Regions from separate parts of the Kitasatospora sp. NPDC086009 genome, predicted to be linked through region 1. Evidence: predicted binding sites of a transcription regulator. Region 1 holds the regulator's gene; the other holds the start of a gene.

Region 1 (7,991 bases):
CCGGCCTCGCGGCCGGGCTCTTCGTCCTGCTGGCCGCCGCCTGGGCCGTGGCGGCCGGCGGCACCGCGGCCGGGCTGGCCGGCGGCAGGCTGCTGGCCCGCTAGCAGAGCCGTCACGGTAGCGGCAAGAGCGGTCACGATAAGTGACCGGAGGGCGGAGGGGGATTCTGTGAAGGGATCGTGCAGGATCGGCGAAGGCTGCCCGATCGGGCAGTCCGGATTCGGACCGCCCCGCTCCGCAGCCGACTGAACGGACGGTCGCCGCCCGCCCCGTCATCGCGCTGACCTGGCCTTCCTTCCCCGGCCCCGGTGGGCCGCCCGGGGGCCGCCACGGATTCACGGTGCAGGTTCCTGCAATTGCGAAAACATGCAGTCGGGCGGCACTTGTTCACCGGCCGTCACGCTGTGATGGTGGAGACACGCCAAGCCGTCCGGGCGATCGCAGCCCGATGGTGGTGACTTGCTCTTCGATACTGGATGCGAGAGGTACGTCCGTACCTGCATGTCGGGGGGAAGAGCGCCGGCCGGGACGCCATGTGTGGTGATGGTCCCCGGGACCGGAACCGGCGAGGCGTTGCTGCTCCGCCTCGCCGGGAGCGCCCTGGGATTGGCGTGCTACCGGCGACCCCCGGGAAACCCGTGTGCGACGGCACCCGGTCCCCGGGGGTCCGCCGGTCGGCAGTACCGTGATCGCGTGCGGCGCGCGGTACCGCGACCACGATCGACCCGTGCGGGGGGCACGCGCGGCACAGGCAGATCCGAGACCCATCCGGCAGGGAGCGTTCGAGGTGACGGCGGATCCGACGGCCGCCCCGGGCACCAGCGCGCCGGGCGGTGAGCCCGACGAGGCGGCCCGGCAGCTCTACCTGGCCGTCCTCGCCCGTGGCGGCCGAGTCCCCGCCGCCGACGTCCCCGAGTCCGACCGGGCCGCGCTGCGGCTCCTGCTCGACATCGGCCTGCTGATGCCCAACCCGATGGACGCCTGCTACACCGCCGTCAGCCCGCGCTCGGTCAGCGACCGGCTCGGCGCCGAACTGCGCAGCGAGGCCACCCGGCTGCTGGTCCGCGCCGAGAACCTGCCCGGCGCGCTGGACACCCTCACCCGGGCGTACGACGCGATGCCCCGCCCGCCCGAGCGCTCCGGCGGCGCCGTCTACATCGAGGGCCACGTCCACATCCGCCAGCGCATCTCCCAACTGGTCGCCGACTGCCGGACGGAGGTCCTCACCGCCCAGCCGGGCCACCGCCCGGCCGACGCCCTGAAGATCGCGCTCCTCCAGGACCTCCGGCTGCTGCAGCGCGGCTGCTCGCTGCGCACCGTCTACCAGCCGGTCGCGGTCTCCGACCCGGCCGCGCTCGCCTACGCGGACGAGGTCACCCGGCACGGCTCGCAGATCCGGATCCTGGACGAGCCGTTCCAGCGCCTGTTCGTCTTCGACCGCTCGGTCGCGGTGATCTCCGCCAACGAGGACCACAGCACCGCCGCCTTCATCTCCGACCCGGCCGCGATCGCCTTCCTGGTCGGCGCCTTCGAACGCGACTGGGCCCGGGCCGACCCCACCGACTGGGCCGGCACCCTCGCCCGGGGCGTCGCGCAGGAGGCCCCCGACCGGGTCGGCCGGCTGCTCGCCAAGGGCCTCACCCAGCGCACCGTCGCCACCCGGCTGGGCCTCAGCGAGCGCACCGTGGCCGCGCACATCTCCCGGCTGCGCGAGCGCCACGGCGCGCAGACCCTGTTCCAGCTCGGCTGGCTGATGCGGGGCGGACGCGATGACTGAAACCGCGATGACTGAGGCCGCGATGACCGACGCCGCGATGACCGAGGCCCCGCTGCCGGACGCCGACGCCCGCGAGCTGTACCGGACCATCCTGCGCGAGGGCGGCCGGCTGCCGATCGCCGAGGTGAGCGCCCAGGACGCCCGGTCGGTCCGGCAGCTGACCGACGTCGGGCTGCTCACACCGCGCTACGCGGACGGCGTGTACAGCGTGGTGAACCCGCGTGCCGTCGGCGAGCGGATCGGGGCCGGGCTGCGCGAGGAGGGGGCGCGCCTGCTGGCCCGGGCGGCGCTCGTCCCGGAGCTGATCGACGACCTGACGAAGGCCTACGACGCCGCGCCCGGCCGGGAGGACCGCACCGGCGGCGCCCGGCGGATCACCGGCATGGGGCAGATCCGCCACCTGATCTCACAGCTCGCCGACGAGCACCACCGCGAGGCCTGGGCGGCCCAGCCCGGCGGAGCCCGGCCGGCCGCCCACATGCGGGACGCGCTGGAGCACACCCGCCGCTACCTCGCCCGCGGCGGCACCATGCGCACGATCTACGAGGCGAGCGCCCGCCTCGACGCGCCGACGGTCGAGTACGCGGCGGCGTCGGCCCGGCTCGGCAGCCCGATCCGCACCCTGGCCGCGCCGTTCAGGCGGGTGCTGATCTTCGACCGCAGGGTGGCGCTGATCCCGGCCGCGCCGGACAACACCAGCGCGGCCCTGGTGGAGGACTCCGCGACGGTCGCCTTCCTGGTGGACGTGTTCGAGCAGCAGTGGCGCCAGGCGGAGGGGGTGAACTGGTCGGCGCTGGCCGCCGGCGCCACCGAGCCGGCGGTGCACGACCAGATCGGCCGGCTGCTGTCGCAGGGGCTGACGCAGCGGACGATCGCCGGCCGGCTGGGGCTGAGCGAGCGGACGGTGGCCGGTCACATCTCGCGCCTGCGCGAGCTCTACGACGCGGAGACGCTCTTCCAGCTCGGCTGGCAGATGCGGGGAGCCCGGCCGGGGGAGTCCGATGGGTGAGCCGGGGTCAGCCGGTCGCCGCGCCGGTCGGCCAGTAGCCGGTCGGACCGACCACCGGGGGCTGCTGGCGCGGGATGCTGAACTGGTCGCCGGGGGCGGTCCAGAAACCCTCGCGCAGCGAGAGCGCCATGCCGGCCCAGTCGAGGGCGGTCTCCACGGTGTGGTGGAGGGCCTCCTGCGACCAGGTGTCGTCGAAGACCAGCGGCAGCACCGGGGCGACCTGCTCGATGGTGGCGATCAGCGGGTTGTGCGTGATCGCCTCGTCCACCAGCAGGACGATCGGCTTGCGCAGCGCCGACGCCCAGCCCAGCTCCAGGCTCACACCGGCGGAGAGCGGCGCACCGACGTAGGCGAAGACCAGGTCGGCGGACTGCAGCGCCCGGAAGTCCGACGGCACCCGGGGCTCGGGGGCCCGGCCGGCGATCGTCCAGGCGTCACTGTGGTGGGCGCTGTACACGGCGGCACCGCTGCGCAGGAGCGTGGTGCGAAGTGTCGTCAGCCGCGTCCGGCTGGCCAGGGTCACCACGCTGTCCGCCGGGCCGGTCAACCGCATCAGCGGCGCGGCCAGGAACACACGTGCACGCCGGCCCTCGGGGGCCTGGCTGTCGTGGTGACGCAGGTAGGGCTCGGTCATGTCGACTCCGGGGGAAGGCCGACCGGATTGGGGGACGGTGCCGGCAGGCGTTGAGAGTAGTTGCTGCTTCAGGTGGATCCAGTGCCCTGTGGTGATGAAGAATTGACCGTACAGCAACAGGTTTTTGACCTGGTGCTGGACCATCGGGGGCGAACTGATCGTCTATCAGTGGTCACGCTCGCGTCCAGGTTTCTGCCCTGTCATCTGGCTGCCTGGCAGGGAGATGACGCCGCCGGGGGACAACGGGGAGGTGACACCACAACTCGGCGTGCGGCATCATGTGGACTCCAGTGCTATTAGTTCGGCTAGAGCAACTTTCGGAAAGGGAGTGGGCTGGTGTCCCGTATGTCCAGGCTTGTGCGCAAGGTCGTGCTTCCGATTGCCATCGCGGCCGGAGCTTTGGCCGGTGTCTGCGTCCTGTCAAACGGTACGCAGCCGCAGGTGGACGCAGGTGCCGGGGATTCCCGTGCCAAGGCCGCCGTTTACCTCGTCGCCAATGACATGAACTGGGGCTGACCGCTCCCTGTCATAGCGGACGTTCGAGTGCCGAAAGGCTCCAGGCGCGGGCGCCCGCCGCCGTTCGGGGCCCTCACTCCGGCCGGTGCTGCGCGGCCCGGCCGAGGACGTAGCCCAGCTGGAACAGGGAATCGACGTTGTAGTCCTCCCGCATCTCGGCGATATGTCGCGCCAGTGTGCGCTCGCTGATGCCGAGTCTGCGGGCGATGACCCGATGGTTCGTACCGGAAAGAAGCAGGTCGATGATCGTCTGGCGCAGCCGGGAGACCACCTGCTGCGGGACGGTGGTGTCGCCGTCGAACTCCAGCGCCCGGCCCCAGTTCCGCTCGAATACCTCTTCCACGAGATATTTGATGACCGCCGGATCGTGGATGAAAGCGGCCAGGTCGTCATCGCCCACCGGAATTACCGCGAGCCGCCGGTCGACAATGATGAGGCGGGCATAGGGCTCGTCCAGGGTGCGAAACTGATAACCCTCCTTCGCCAGCCGGGACACGTATTCGCGGGTGGGCTGGTGGTATCGGGTGCTCGCGTTGTAGATCGTGCGCATCGAAGCGCCCTGCTGCAGGCTCTTGAGGTCCCGTTCCATTCCCGCGGCGAGCAGCTCGGGCGGGCGGGGGCCGCCCGGCTGCATGGCGAGGCCCTCGGTCATCCCGGTGGCCATGCATTGCTGGAGGCGCTGATTGATGAGCGCTTTGCCCTGGACGTATTCGATGGGGCCGCCCGACTGGTCGGGGCTGTGAAAGGCGTCGGCCAATTCGCTGAGATCGGCCGGCAGGGCGACCGCGCGGGCCAGCAGGTCGAGGGCCTGGCGCTGCCAGGCGGAGCTCAGGCTGAAGGAGAGCTGGGCCGGGTCGACCGCGATGAGCGAGCCGGGTTCGTCACTGTCCGGAATGAGCAGACCGAGGTCCATGAGCTCGCGGAGCGCGGCGGTCTCGCCCGGGCCGGCGCCGATTGTCAGCCGGCCGTTGCCGTGGACGGTCCTGAGATAGAGCGAGCGGGCGTCGGCAGACAGTATTCGCGATCCGCCACCTGCGGGACCGGGCTGCTCTCGCCCACTCATCTTCGGCTCCCTGTCGTCGACCGGACAAGTAGTCAACGTTCTAAAGTCGGTTGTACCAGGCATCCTAGGTCGCGGTCACGGCCGGTAAGGACTGCCACCGACAGCTCTGCCTGCCAGGGGCACGCTCCGGTCCAGCACTCTCTCACAGACGACCGAGCCGCCGGCACCCCCCGATCAGGAGGGAGCCGGCGGCGGGTGCCGTGGTGGCGGGGTTACCGCTTGGGGCGCCAGACGACCAGTGCGCTGGACTGGCTCGGCGGCTGGTAGGGGACGAGATCCCGCCGGTAGGAGGCGTGGACGGCGGCCTCGCGCTGCTGGAGCGCGGAGGCGGCGCCTTCGAGCGAGTCGACCAGCTCGGTGATCCGCGACTGCAGTGCGGTGACCTGGTTCTCCAGCTCGATGATCCGCTTGATGCCGGCGAGGTTGATGCCCTCGTCCTGGGACAGCCGCTGCACCTCGCGCAGCTGCTGGATGTCGCGGCTGGAGTAGCGGCGGCCGCGGCCCGCGGTGCGGTCGGGACAGACCAGGCCGAGCCGGTCGTACTGGCGCAGGGTCTGCGGGTGCAGGCCGGAGAGCTCGGCGGCGACCGAGATCACGTAGACCGGGGTGTCCTCGGTGAGGACGTAGTGCGGCGGCGGTGCCGCACGGCGGGCACGCGGGGCGCCGCCGGGCAGGCCTTCGCCGATGCCGGGCCCGATCGGGCCGCTGTCGGGGGTCATCTGGTCGTCACGCTCCCTTCGCCGCCTTGAAGAGGGCGGCTCGCGGGTCGTCGGAGGCGGTGGCCTCGCGGTACTGCTCCAGGGCCGTCAGCGCGTCGCCGGTGACGTGCTGTGGCACCACGACCTCCACGGTGACCAGGAGGTCGCCCCGGGTGCCGTCCTTGCGGGTGGCGCCCTTGCCGCGGGCCCGCAGGGTGAGGCCGTTGGCACTGCCCGGGGGCAGCCTGAGCTTCACCGAGGGGCCGTTGAGCGTCGGCACCTCGATGGTGCCGCCCAGAGCGGCTTCGGGGAAGGTCACCGGCACGGTCACCGTCAGGTTGTCGGCCTTGCGCCCGAAGACCGGGTGCGCGTCGACGTGCACGGTGACGTAGAGGTCGCCGGACTGGCCGCCGCGCTCGCCCTGGGCGCCCTTGCCCTTCAGCCGGATGCGCTGGGCGTCCTGGACGCCGGCCGGGATCCGGACCTGCATGGTGCGGGCCGAACTGGCCCGGCCGCTGCCGTGGCAGTCGGCGCACGGGTCGTCGACGATCATGCCGCGGCCGCGGCAGTCCCGGCACGGCTCGGACAGCGCGAAGGCGCCCTGGCCCCGGCTGACGGTGCCGGCGCCGACGCAGGTCGGGCAGACCCGCGGGGTGGTGCCGGCCTTGGCGCCGGTGCCGCTGCAGGTGCGGCAGGCGGCCTGGCTGGTCATCCGCAGCGGGACGGTCGCGCCGTCCACCGCCTCCTCGAAGGAGAGCGTCACCTCGGTCTCGACGTCCGCGCCGCGCCGCGGCTGGGCCTGCCGGCCGCCGCGGTTGAACAGGCCGCCGAAGACGTCGCCGATCCCGCCGCCGCCGGCGCCGCCGCCCTGGCTGCCGCTGAAGAGGTCGCCGAAGTCGAAGCTGTAGCTGCCCCCGCCGGGCCCGCCGGAGCGGAAGCCGCCGTTGGCGAAGAGCGTGCGCGCCTCGTCGTACTCCTTGCGGCGCTTCTCGTCCGACAGGACGTCATAGGCCTCGGAGATGTCCTTGAAGCGCTCTTCGGCCTTGGCGTCGCCCGTGTTCGCATCGGGGTGGAACTCGCGCGCCAGCTTGCGGTACGTCTTCTTGATCTCGGTGGCGGAGGCGTCCTTGGGCAGGCCGAGGACCTTGTAGTAGTCCTTCTCCACTCGTTCGCTCATGGCTGCCGCCACCTCCCGGAGTCAACAGGTAGGGATCCGGCGCGGGTGGGCCCGCCGGCCACGGATCCACCGGACTCCCCGCCGCGGGGAACCGGGTCAACGGATACGGCGCTGCGGAGCCGGCCGCCGTACTGGCCGGCGTACGACTCCGCAGCGCACGGGGTGTCAGCTGTCCGCGCCACCGTCAGCCTTGTCCGACTCCGCGGACTTCGCCGACTCGGCGTCCGGCGCGGAGGTGGTCTGGGTGCCCGGCTGGGGCTCCGCGACCGCCACCATCGCCGGGCGGATGATCCGCTCGCCGATCCGGTAGCCGGGCTGGAGGATCTGGACGCAGGTGTCCTCGGTGACGTCCGAGGAGTAGCTGTGCATCAGCGCCTCGTGCATGGTCGGGTCGAAGGGCTCGCCCTCCTTGCCGAACTGCTGGAGGCCCAGCTTGGCCACGACCGTCTCCAGCGACTCGGCGACGGACTTGAAGCCGCCCGTCACCTCGCCGTGCTCGCGGGCCCGGCCGATGTCGTCCAGCACCGGGATCAGGGACTCCAGGATGTTGGAGACCGCGATCTCGCGGACCGTCAGACGGTCCCGCTCGACCCGCTTGCGGTAGTTCTGGTACTCGGCCTGAAGGCGCTGGAGGTCGGCGGTCCGCTCGGCGAGCTGCTTGGCGGCGGCGTCGCCCGCGGCACCGGTGGTGTCACCGGCTGCCGCGGCCTCCTCGGCGGCCTCGATCACGGCCTCCTCGGCGGCGGAGTCGTCGCCGGGCTCAGCACCCTGCGGCTTCTCCGTCATGCCGCACCGCCCTTGGGCTTCTCGTCGTCCACGATCTCGGCGTCGACGACGTCGTCGTCCTTGGCGCCGGCGGCGTCACCGGCCGGCGCGGCACCGGCGGCGTCGGCGTTGGCGTAGAGCGCCTGGCCGAGCTTCTGGGCGGTGGTGGAGACCTTCTCGGAGGCCTCGCGGATGGCCGCGATGTCCTCGCCCTTCAGGGTCTCCTTGAGCTCGCCGATGGCGGTCTCGACCTCGGTCTTGACGTCGGCCGGGAGCTTCTCCGCGTTGTCCGCGATGAACTTCTCGGTCGAGTAGACGAGCTGCTCGGCCTGGTTGCGGGTCTCGACCGACT
Region 2 (7,991 bases), on a different contig from region 1:
CAGGTCGGCCATCACGGCGGCGGGCCGCCGGTCCCGGTTGCGGATCTCCTGACGGTGCCAGGCGCGGACCTCGCCGCGCAGGTCGACCACGCAGGCGCCGAGGTGCTCGACCCCGATCTCGGCGCCCAGACCCGCCGGTCCCTCGGGGTTGAGCCCCAGGGCCGTCCCGGGCCGGCCGACCTTGCCGCTGGGCGCCGCCGGACCCTCCTCGACCACCAGCCGGGCCGCGATCAGCTCCTCGGCGAGCGAGGACACCGCCGCCCTGGTCAGCCCGCTCTCCGCGGCGACCTCCGCGCGCGAGCGCGGGGCCCGCGCGATCACGCCGAGCACCAGCGCCAGATTGGCCCGCCGCATGCCCTGCTGGCTGGCCGGCCCGGCCCGGAGGCCGTCCGTCTCGCGCATCGCGCTCACCCCGCTCAGCTTCCGCCCGCCCCGCCGGTGGGCGGGTCCCGCAGTTCGGACCGGTGTCTGCAGCGTAACCGCGTTCGGCCGGCCGCTCCCGCCGGGCCCGGGGGCCGGATCGGCCGCTCCGGCCCCCGCCGCGCCGGCCCGCTACGGGATCCGCTGCGGCTGCTCCACGCGGGGGCGACGGGCTCGGGGAAGCGCGTGAAGACCCAGCGCTGCATCGCCCAGAAGCGGAAGAGCATCGCGACGAAGGTGCCGAGGACCATGCCGCTCAGGAAGTCGGCCACCTCCTGGGTGAAGGGCGTCACCTGCGGCTCGCGCAGGTCCAGGACGTAGCGCGAGACGATCAGCGGGAGGTCGTTGACGCCGATCGCCACCACGCTGACGAGCAGGAACAGCAGCACCTCACGCCGGTGGCCGCGGGCCCGGAAGGACCACCGGCGGTTGAGCACGTAGGAGACGGTGGTGGCCACCACGGTCGCGATGGTGAGCGCAACCACCGGTTTGTGCTCCAAAAGGGTGAACTTCAGTGAGAAGTTGATCACTGTTGTCAGAACGAAGCACGTCCCCCCGACCAGCAGGACCTTCACCAGCCTGCGGTGCCTGACCAGGAACGGGCGCAGCCCCGCCGGCACCTTGGCCAGGGCGCGCTGAGTGGGGGACGGCATCTTCGCAGTTTCGCACGGGGCCCGCCGACGCTCCCTCCGACGGAATCAGCGGGAAGGCGGCCCGGCGGCTCGCGACGCTCCGGCGGCTCCCGGCGCCCGGTGCCCCCGGTCGTGCGAACGGGCGGCGGCCCGGCGGGAGCAGCGCGCTCCGCCGGGCCGCCGCCCGTTCCCGTCCCGCCGTCAGGCGGCGACCAGCACCTCGGCCGGCTCCAGGGCCAGCTCCAGCACCTCCCGCACGTCCGCCACCGGGTGGACGGTGAGCCGCTCCAGCACCTCGGCCGGGACGTCGTCCAGGTCGGCCTCGTTGCGCTTGGGGATGATCACCGTGCCGACCCCGGCCCGGTCGGCGGCGAGCAGCTTCTGCTTCACCCCGCCGATCGGCAGCACCCGCCCGGTCAGCGACACCTCACCCGTCATCGCCACGTCCGTGCGCACCCGGCGGCCGGAGAGCAGCGAGGCCAGGGCGGTGGTCATGGTGATGCCGGCGCTCGGCCCGTCCTTGGGGACGGCCCCGGCGGGGACGTGCAGGTGCACGCCCCGGTCGCGCAGCGAGGTGACCGGCAGCTCCAGCTCGGCGCCGCGCGAGCGCAGGTAGGAGAGCGCGATGTGCGCGGACTCCTTCATCACGTCGCCCAGCTGCCCGGTGAGGGTGAGCCCGGTGCCGCCCGTCTCGGCGTCCGCCAGCGAGGCCTCGATGTACAGCACGTCGCCGCCGGCGCCCGTCACCGCCAGGCCGGTCGCCACACCCGGTACGGCGGTCCGCCGCTCGGCGGGCTCCTGGGCCGCCTCCGGGACGTGGTGGGGCCGGCCGATCAGCGCGCGCAGCTCGCCCGCGCCGATCGCGGCGGGCAGCTCGCGCTCGCCCAGCTCGGACTGCGCGGCGATCTTGCGCAGCACCCGGGCGATCGAGCGTTCGAGGGTGCGGACGCCGGCCTCGCGGGTGTACTCCCCGGCGAGCCTGCGCAGCGCCTCCTCCTCGACGGAGACCTCCTCGCTCGTCAGTCCGGCCTTCTCCAGCTGGCGCGGGAGCAGGTGGTCCCGGGCGATGACGACCTTCTCGTCCTCGGTGTAGCCGTCCAGCCGGACCAGCTCCATCCGGTCGAGCAGCGCCTCCGGGATGGCCTCCAGCACGTTGGCGGTGGCGAGGAAGACCACGTCCGAGAGGTCCAGCTCGACCTCCAGGTAGTGGTCCCGGAAGGTGTGGTTCTGCGCCGGGTCCAGCACCTCCAGCAGGGCGGCCGCCGGGTCCCCCCGGTAGTCGGAGCCGACCTTGTCGATCTCGTCGAGCAGGACGACCGGGTTCATCGAACCGGCCTCCTTGATGGCGCGCACCAGGCGGCCGGGCAGCGCGCCGACGTAGGTGCGCCGGTGGCCGCGGATCTCCGCCTCGTCCCGGACGCCGCCGAGCGCCACCCGGACGAAGGTGCGGCCCATCGCCCTGGCCACCGACTCGCCCAGCGAGGTCTTGCCGACGCCGGGCGGGCCGACCAGGGCCAGCACCGCACCGCCGCGCCGGCCTCCCACCAGGCCGAGCCCCTGGTCGGCCCGGCGCTTGCGGACGGCCAGGTACTCGACGATCCGGTCCTTGACGTCCCCGAGGCCGGAGTGGTCCGCGTCCAGCACGGCGCGGGCGCCGGCGATGTCGTAGGCGTCCTCGGTGCGCTCGTTCCAGGGCAGCTCCAGGACGGTGTCCAGCCAGGTGCGGATCCAGGAGCCCTCGGGCGACTGGTCGGACGCCCGCTCCAGCTTGTCGACCTCCTTGAGCGCGGCCTCGCGGACCTTCCCGGGCAGGTCGGCGGCCTCGACCCGGGCGCGGTAGTCGCCCTCCTCGTCGGCCGGGTCGCCGTTCAGCTCGGCCAGCTCCTTGCGGACGGCCTCCAGCTGGCGGCGGAGCAGGAACTCCTTCTGCTGCTTGGCCACGCCCTCCTCGACGTCCTTGCGGATGGTGTCGTTGACCTCCTCCTCGGCGAGGTGGTCGCGCAGCAGGGTGAGGGCGTACTCCAGGCGGGCCACCTGGTCGGCCTCCAGCAGCACCTTGAGCTTCTGCTCCGCGGTGACGAAGGACGCGTAGCCGATGTTGTCGGCCAGCTCGCCGACGCCCTCGATCTGGGCCACCCGGTCGACGATCTGCCAGGCGCCGCGCTTGCGCAGCCACTGGGTGGAGAGCGCCTTGTACTCCCTGACCAGCTCGGCGGCGCGGCCGGCCACCGGCGTGCCCTCCGAGGACTCCCGGAACGGCGTGGTCTCCACCCAGAGCGCGGCGCCGGGCCCGGTGGTGCCGACGCCGATCCGGACCCGGCGCACGGCGCGGACCAGCGCGGCCGGCTCCCCGTCGGCCAGCCGCCCGACCTGCTCGACGGTGGCGAGGGTGCCGACCGCCGCGTACGAGCCGTCCACCCGCGGCACCAGCAGCACCTGGGGCTTGCCGGCGCCGGCCGCCGCGGCCCGCGCGGCCTCGACCGCGGCACGCACCTCGGTGTCCTTGAGGTCCAGCGGGACGACCATGCCCGGGAGCACGACCTCGTCGTCGAGCGGCAGTACGGGCAGGGTGAGCGGAGTGGACGTCGATGCCATGATCTCTCCCCAGTCAGCGAAGTTGAGTTGCCCTGACTAAGGATTCCCGGCCATGGAATGTTCCCCCCGCCCTGTTCGCCGGGAGCGAACAAGAAGGGGTCCGGGCAGGGGTGTCAAAAACGCCTCGCGGGGGCGCGCACCGCCCCCCGGGAGCACCCGGGAGTTACGCGCGGTCCAGCAGGGCGGTCGCCCCCTGGGCCTGCGCCGGGCCCGTGGCGCCGACGGCCGCCGCCTCCGGGCGCCGCCACCGGGGGCCGGGCCCGTTCCGCAGCCAGCGCCAGAGCGCGACCCCGGTCAGCAGCGCCACCGGGTGGCCGACCCCGGTCACCAGGTCCCGGTCGCCGGCGATCTGCTCGGCGACCAGGACGGCGGCGCCGCCGAGCGCGAGCAGCCGCCCGCGCGGCGGCAGCAGCCCGGCCAGCGCACCGAGACTGACCAGCACGCCGTAGCTGACCCCGATGTCCAGGCAGTCCAGCGCGCGGGGCTCCATCCGACCGGTCGCCACGGCGGTGATCACCACCGACTGGGAGAGCACCGTCGCCGTGACGTGCCCGATCCCGAAGACCGCCGCGGCCCGGACGGCGCCCACCCGGCGCTCCAGCGGCGCGACGGTGAAGGCGAAGGCCCAGAGGTAGGGCATCCAGATCGTCCCGGCCACCCAGAAGCCGCTGAACAGCAGGGCGCGCAGCGGGTGGTGGACCAGGTTGTGCCCGTCCGAGCTGGAAGCCTCCTGCAGCCGGAGCACGAGGCCCGGGTCGGCCAGCCCGGCGAAGGTGGTGGTGGCCACGACCACGGCGAGGTAGCCGAGCGCGAAGGGGTTGCGCCGGGGCGTCGGCACCCGGGCGAGCACCCAGGCGGCCGGGCCGGTCCGCAGGCCGAACCGGAGCATCCCGTACGGCGGCCCCGGACGCGGCCCGCTCACCACAGCGCTCCTCCGCAGCTCCGCCATGCCGCCTCCGCTCCAGACCCGCAGCCTCCGGCCCCCGTCCGGTGCTCAACGTACCGGCGCGCGCCGGAAATCCCACCTGTGCGACTTGTCGTGACCACGGTACTTCGGGGTCCTGGGAGCCAGCTGGGAATACCCCGTGAACACCATGTGGCGCGCGACTCCACGATTGGTACAGACCTGCACTCCGTCTACGCACGAGTAGCGGCTCTGACCGGCGGCTTGTCGTCAACTGGAGTGCATACGTACCGTTACGCAGTGAAAAATCGGCGGGTAAGGTACTGGCCCGTGCCCACTTCCGAGTGGGTCGACGGGCGGCCGGACGGCCGGCCCACGGGCCGGAAACATCCGGTCCACCTGCCGGGAAGCACCGGGTGTCCGTACGCTGCGAAGTGTGCGGGAGCGGTGGGCAGTCCACACCTGTCCTCCGACTCCGCACGCGCTACGGGACGGCGGACCCGGCACAGTCCACGACGGAACAAGACTACGAGCGGAGCCTCGCCATCCCCACAGGTGGCCGGCCCGCAGCCCTGGGGGCGGTGGCGTGACCGTGACAGAAATTCAGCAGGACAACCAGAACAGCGGCGGCACGGTGAGCAGCCAGCGCAGAGTGCTGGTGGTGGAGGACGAGCCCACGATCGCCGAGTCGATCGCGGCCCGGCTGGGCGCGGAGGGCTTCAAGGTCGCCGTGGCCCACGACGGCCCGGGCGCGGTCGACGGGTTCCACACCTGGCAGCCCGACCTGGTCGTGCTCGACATCATGCTGCCCGGCTTCGACGGCCTTGAGGTGTGCCGCCGGATCCAGGCCCAACGCCCGGTACCGGTCCTGATGCTGACCGCGCGTGACGACGAGACGGACCTCCTGGTCGGTCTCGGCGTGGGCGCCGACGACTACATGACCAAGCCGTTCTCCATGCGGGAGCTGGCGGCCCGGGTCAACGTCCTGCTGCGCCGCGTCGAGCGTGCCCAGCAGGCGGCCCGCACACCGGCGCTCGGCTCGCTGCGCTTCGGCGAGTTGGAGATCGACCACGTGCAGCGCCGGGTCCGGCTGGCCTCGGGCGACGTCCACCTGACGCCGACCGAGTTCGACCTGCTCGCCTGCCTGGCCGCACAGCCGCGGGCGGTACTCACCCGCGAGCAACTGCTGGCCGAGGTCTGGGACTGGACGGACGCGTCCGGCACCCGCACCGTGGACAGCCACGTCAAGGCGCTGCGCCGGAAGATCGGCGCCAGCTGGATCCGCACCGTCCACGGGGTCGGCTACGCGCTGGAGGCCCCGCTCTCCTAGCGGCGCCTCGGGCACCGGGCCTCCGGGGGGCCCGTGTCCCGAACCGCCGCGCGGACCCGCGGGGATCACAGGGGACCAATGACCTTTCCACAGCAACGCAACGGCGACGCCGACGGCGTCCGGCCCACGCTGGCCGCCCGCGCCGCCCACCGGGTGTGGGCCGACATCCGGCCGCTCGACCCGGTCCGCTCGATCAAGGGCAAGCTCGCCCTCCTGGTGATCGTCTCGGTCTTCCTCGCCACCGGCATGGTCGTGGTGGCGATCCGCTCCGAGACGCAGATCCGGATCATCATGGTCTTCTCCATGATCGCTTCGCTGCTCTTCATGCAGTTCCTCGCGCACGGGCTGACCGCCCCGCTGCGCGACATGACCGCCGCCGCCCGCGCGATGGCCTCCGGCGACTACAGCCGCCGGGTCGAGGTGAGCTCCCGGGACGAGATCGGCGAGCTGGCGGCCACCTTCAACCACATGGCGGCCGACCTGGAGGCCGCCGACCGGCACCGCCGGGAGCTGGTCGCCAACGTCTCCCACGAGCTGCGCACGCCCATCGCCGCGCTGCGCGCCGTGCTGGAGAACGTGGTGGACGGCGTGGTCCAACCCAATCCCGCGACCCTGGGCGCCGCCCTGGAGCAGACCGAACGGCTCGGCCGGCTGGTCACCCACCTGCTCGACCTGTCCAAGATCGACGACGGCGTGGTGGACCTGGACGCGCGCCCCTTCGAGGTGCGCGAGTTCCTGGACGGCGTGCTGCGCGGGGTCACCGTGGACGGCGCGACGGCCGGCGGGGCCTTCTCCCGGCGCGGGGACGTCCGGCTGGCCCTGGAGGTCAGCCCGGCCGGCCTGACCGGCGTGGCGGACACCGAGCGGCTCCACCAGGTGGTCGCCAACCTGGTCGACAACGCCTGCAAGCACTCGCCGCCCGGCGGCACCGTGACGGTCCGGGCCCGGCCCGGCGGCGAGCCCGGCGCGCTGCTGCTGGAGGTCGAGGACGAGGGGCCGGGCATCCCGGCGGCCGACCGCACCCGGGTCTTCGAGCGGTTCAGCCGCAGCGGCACCGCCACCGCCCAGGGTCCCGGCTCCGACGGCGGCACCGGTCTGGGGCTGGCCATCGCCCGCTGGGCGGTGGACCTGCACGGCGGGCGGATCGAGGTGGCGGAGGCCTCCCCCGGCTGCCGGATCGAGGTCCGGCTGCCCGGCCCGCGCTAGCGCCCGCCCGGGGTCCGCTCGGCGGCCCCGGGCACCCGCCCGCGTCGATCGGACGTCGCCCGCATGTCACAGAAGCGACACAGACGTGGACGGACGATCCAGGTGGCTCCGGACTATGATTTGTCCGGTTTCATCCATATATAGCGGCTGATCGGAAGCGATCGCTTCCCATCCGAGGCGGCTTTCTAACGCACATTTTCAGCCAACCTGCAGGTCAGGACTGTGATCTGGGCGACGCCTGAGCCCTGGGGACTGCGCGATCACTGGTCAGGGGCGTAGCCTTAATCCCCGCTGTCCAAACATCCCAAAAGGAAGCGGAAGAGGGCGGTTGCCGCCGTGTCGCCACAGTCCCAAGAAACCCCCAACAGCTCGGCAAGCTCCACGGGCTTCGGCCCCAATGAGTGGCTCGTCGACGAGATCTACCAGCAGTACCTCCAGGACCCGAACTCGGTCGACCGAGCCTGGTGGGACTTTTTCGCCGACTACAAGCCCGGTACCGAGGTGACCCCAGTGACCCAGGCCGCGACCCAGGTCGGCCCCACGCCGACCCCCGTTGCCGCCCCCGCGCCCGCCGCTGCTGCTCCGGCCGCGCCCGCCCCCGCCGCACCGGCCGCGCCAGCGCCCGCCGCCGCGGCCCCGGCGCCCGCGCCCCTCGCCGCAGCTCCTGCCGCGCCCCCGGCCCCGAAGGCCGCCGCTCCGGCGCCGGCCGCGCCCGCCGAGACCGGCCCCGAGCTGGTCCAGCTCCGCGGCCCCTCCAAGGCGGTGGCGACCAACATGGACGCCTCGCTGGAGGTGCCGACGGCGACCTCCGTGCGCGCCGTGCCGGCCAAGCTGTTGATCGACAACCGCATCGTCATCAACAACCACCTGCAGCGCGCCCGCGGTGGCAAGGTCTCCTTCACGC

Evidence for each region. Region 1 encodes HspR, which represses chaperone genes until heat shock. Its sites were predicted from a motif close to TTGAGNNNNNNNNNCTCAA; they were not measured.
Region 2: a site for HspR is predicted at 3,670-3,688, ahead of lon (endopeptidase La). Genes of this name have one in related genera too.

The regions. Positions count from the first base shown of each region.
Region 1 covers NZ_JBITSA010000001.1:787,838-795,828, reverse strand. Annotated here, with positions in the region: gene ACIF6L_RS03705 (TDT family transporter) at 1-104, shown strand, start outside; gene ACIF6L_RS03700 (LuxR C-terminal-related transcriptional regulator) at 788-1,777, shown strand; gene ACIF6L_RS03695 (LuxR family transcriptional regulator) at 1,785-2,786, shown strand; gene ACIF6L_RS03690 (hypothetical protein) at 2,794-3,420, opposite strand; gene ACIF6L_RS03685 (hypothetical protein) at 3,778-3,936, shown strand; gene ACIF6L_RS03680 (helix-turn-helix domain-containing protein) at 4,010-4,999, opposite strand; gene ACIF6L_RS03675 (heat shock protein transcriptional repressor HspR) at 5,212-5,718, opposite strand; gene dnaJ (molecular chaperone DnaJ) at 5,726-6,874, opposite strand; gene grpE (nucleotide exchange factor GrpE) at 7,040-7,660, opposite strand; gene dnaK (molecular chaperone DnaK) at 7,657-7,991, opposite strand, start outside.
Region 2 covers NZ_JBITSA010000006.1:307,312-315,302, reverse strand. Annotated here, with positions in the region: gene ACIF6L_RS17930 (ROK family protein) at 1-402, opposite strand, end outside; gene ACIF6L_RS17925 (GtrA family protein) at 417-1,073, opposite strand; gene lon (endopeptidase La) at 1,254-3,647, opposite strand; gene ACIF6L_RS17915 (rhomboid-like protein) at 3,811-4,569, opposite strand; gene ACIF6L_RS17910 (response regulator transcription factor) at 5,144-5,881, shown strand; gene ACIF6L_RS17905 (sensor histidine kinase) at 5,960-7,087, shown strand; gene ACIF6L_RS17900 (multifunctional oxoglutarate decarboxylase/oxoglutarate dehydrogenase thiamine pyrophosphate-binding subunit/dihydrolipoyllysine-residue succinyltransferase subunit) at 7,424-7,991, shown strand, end outside.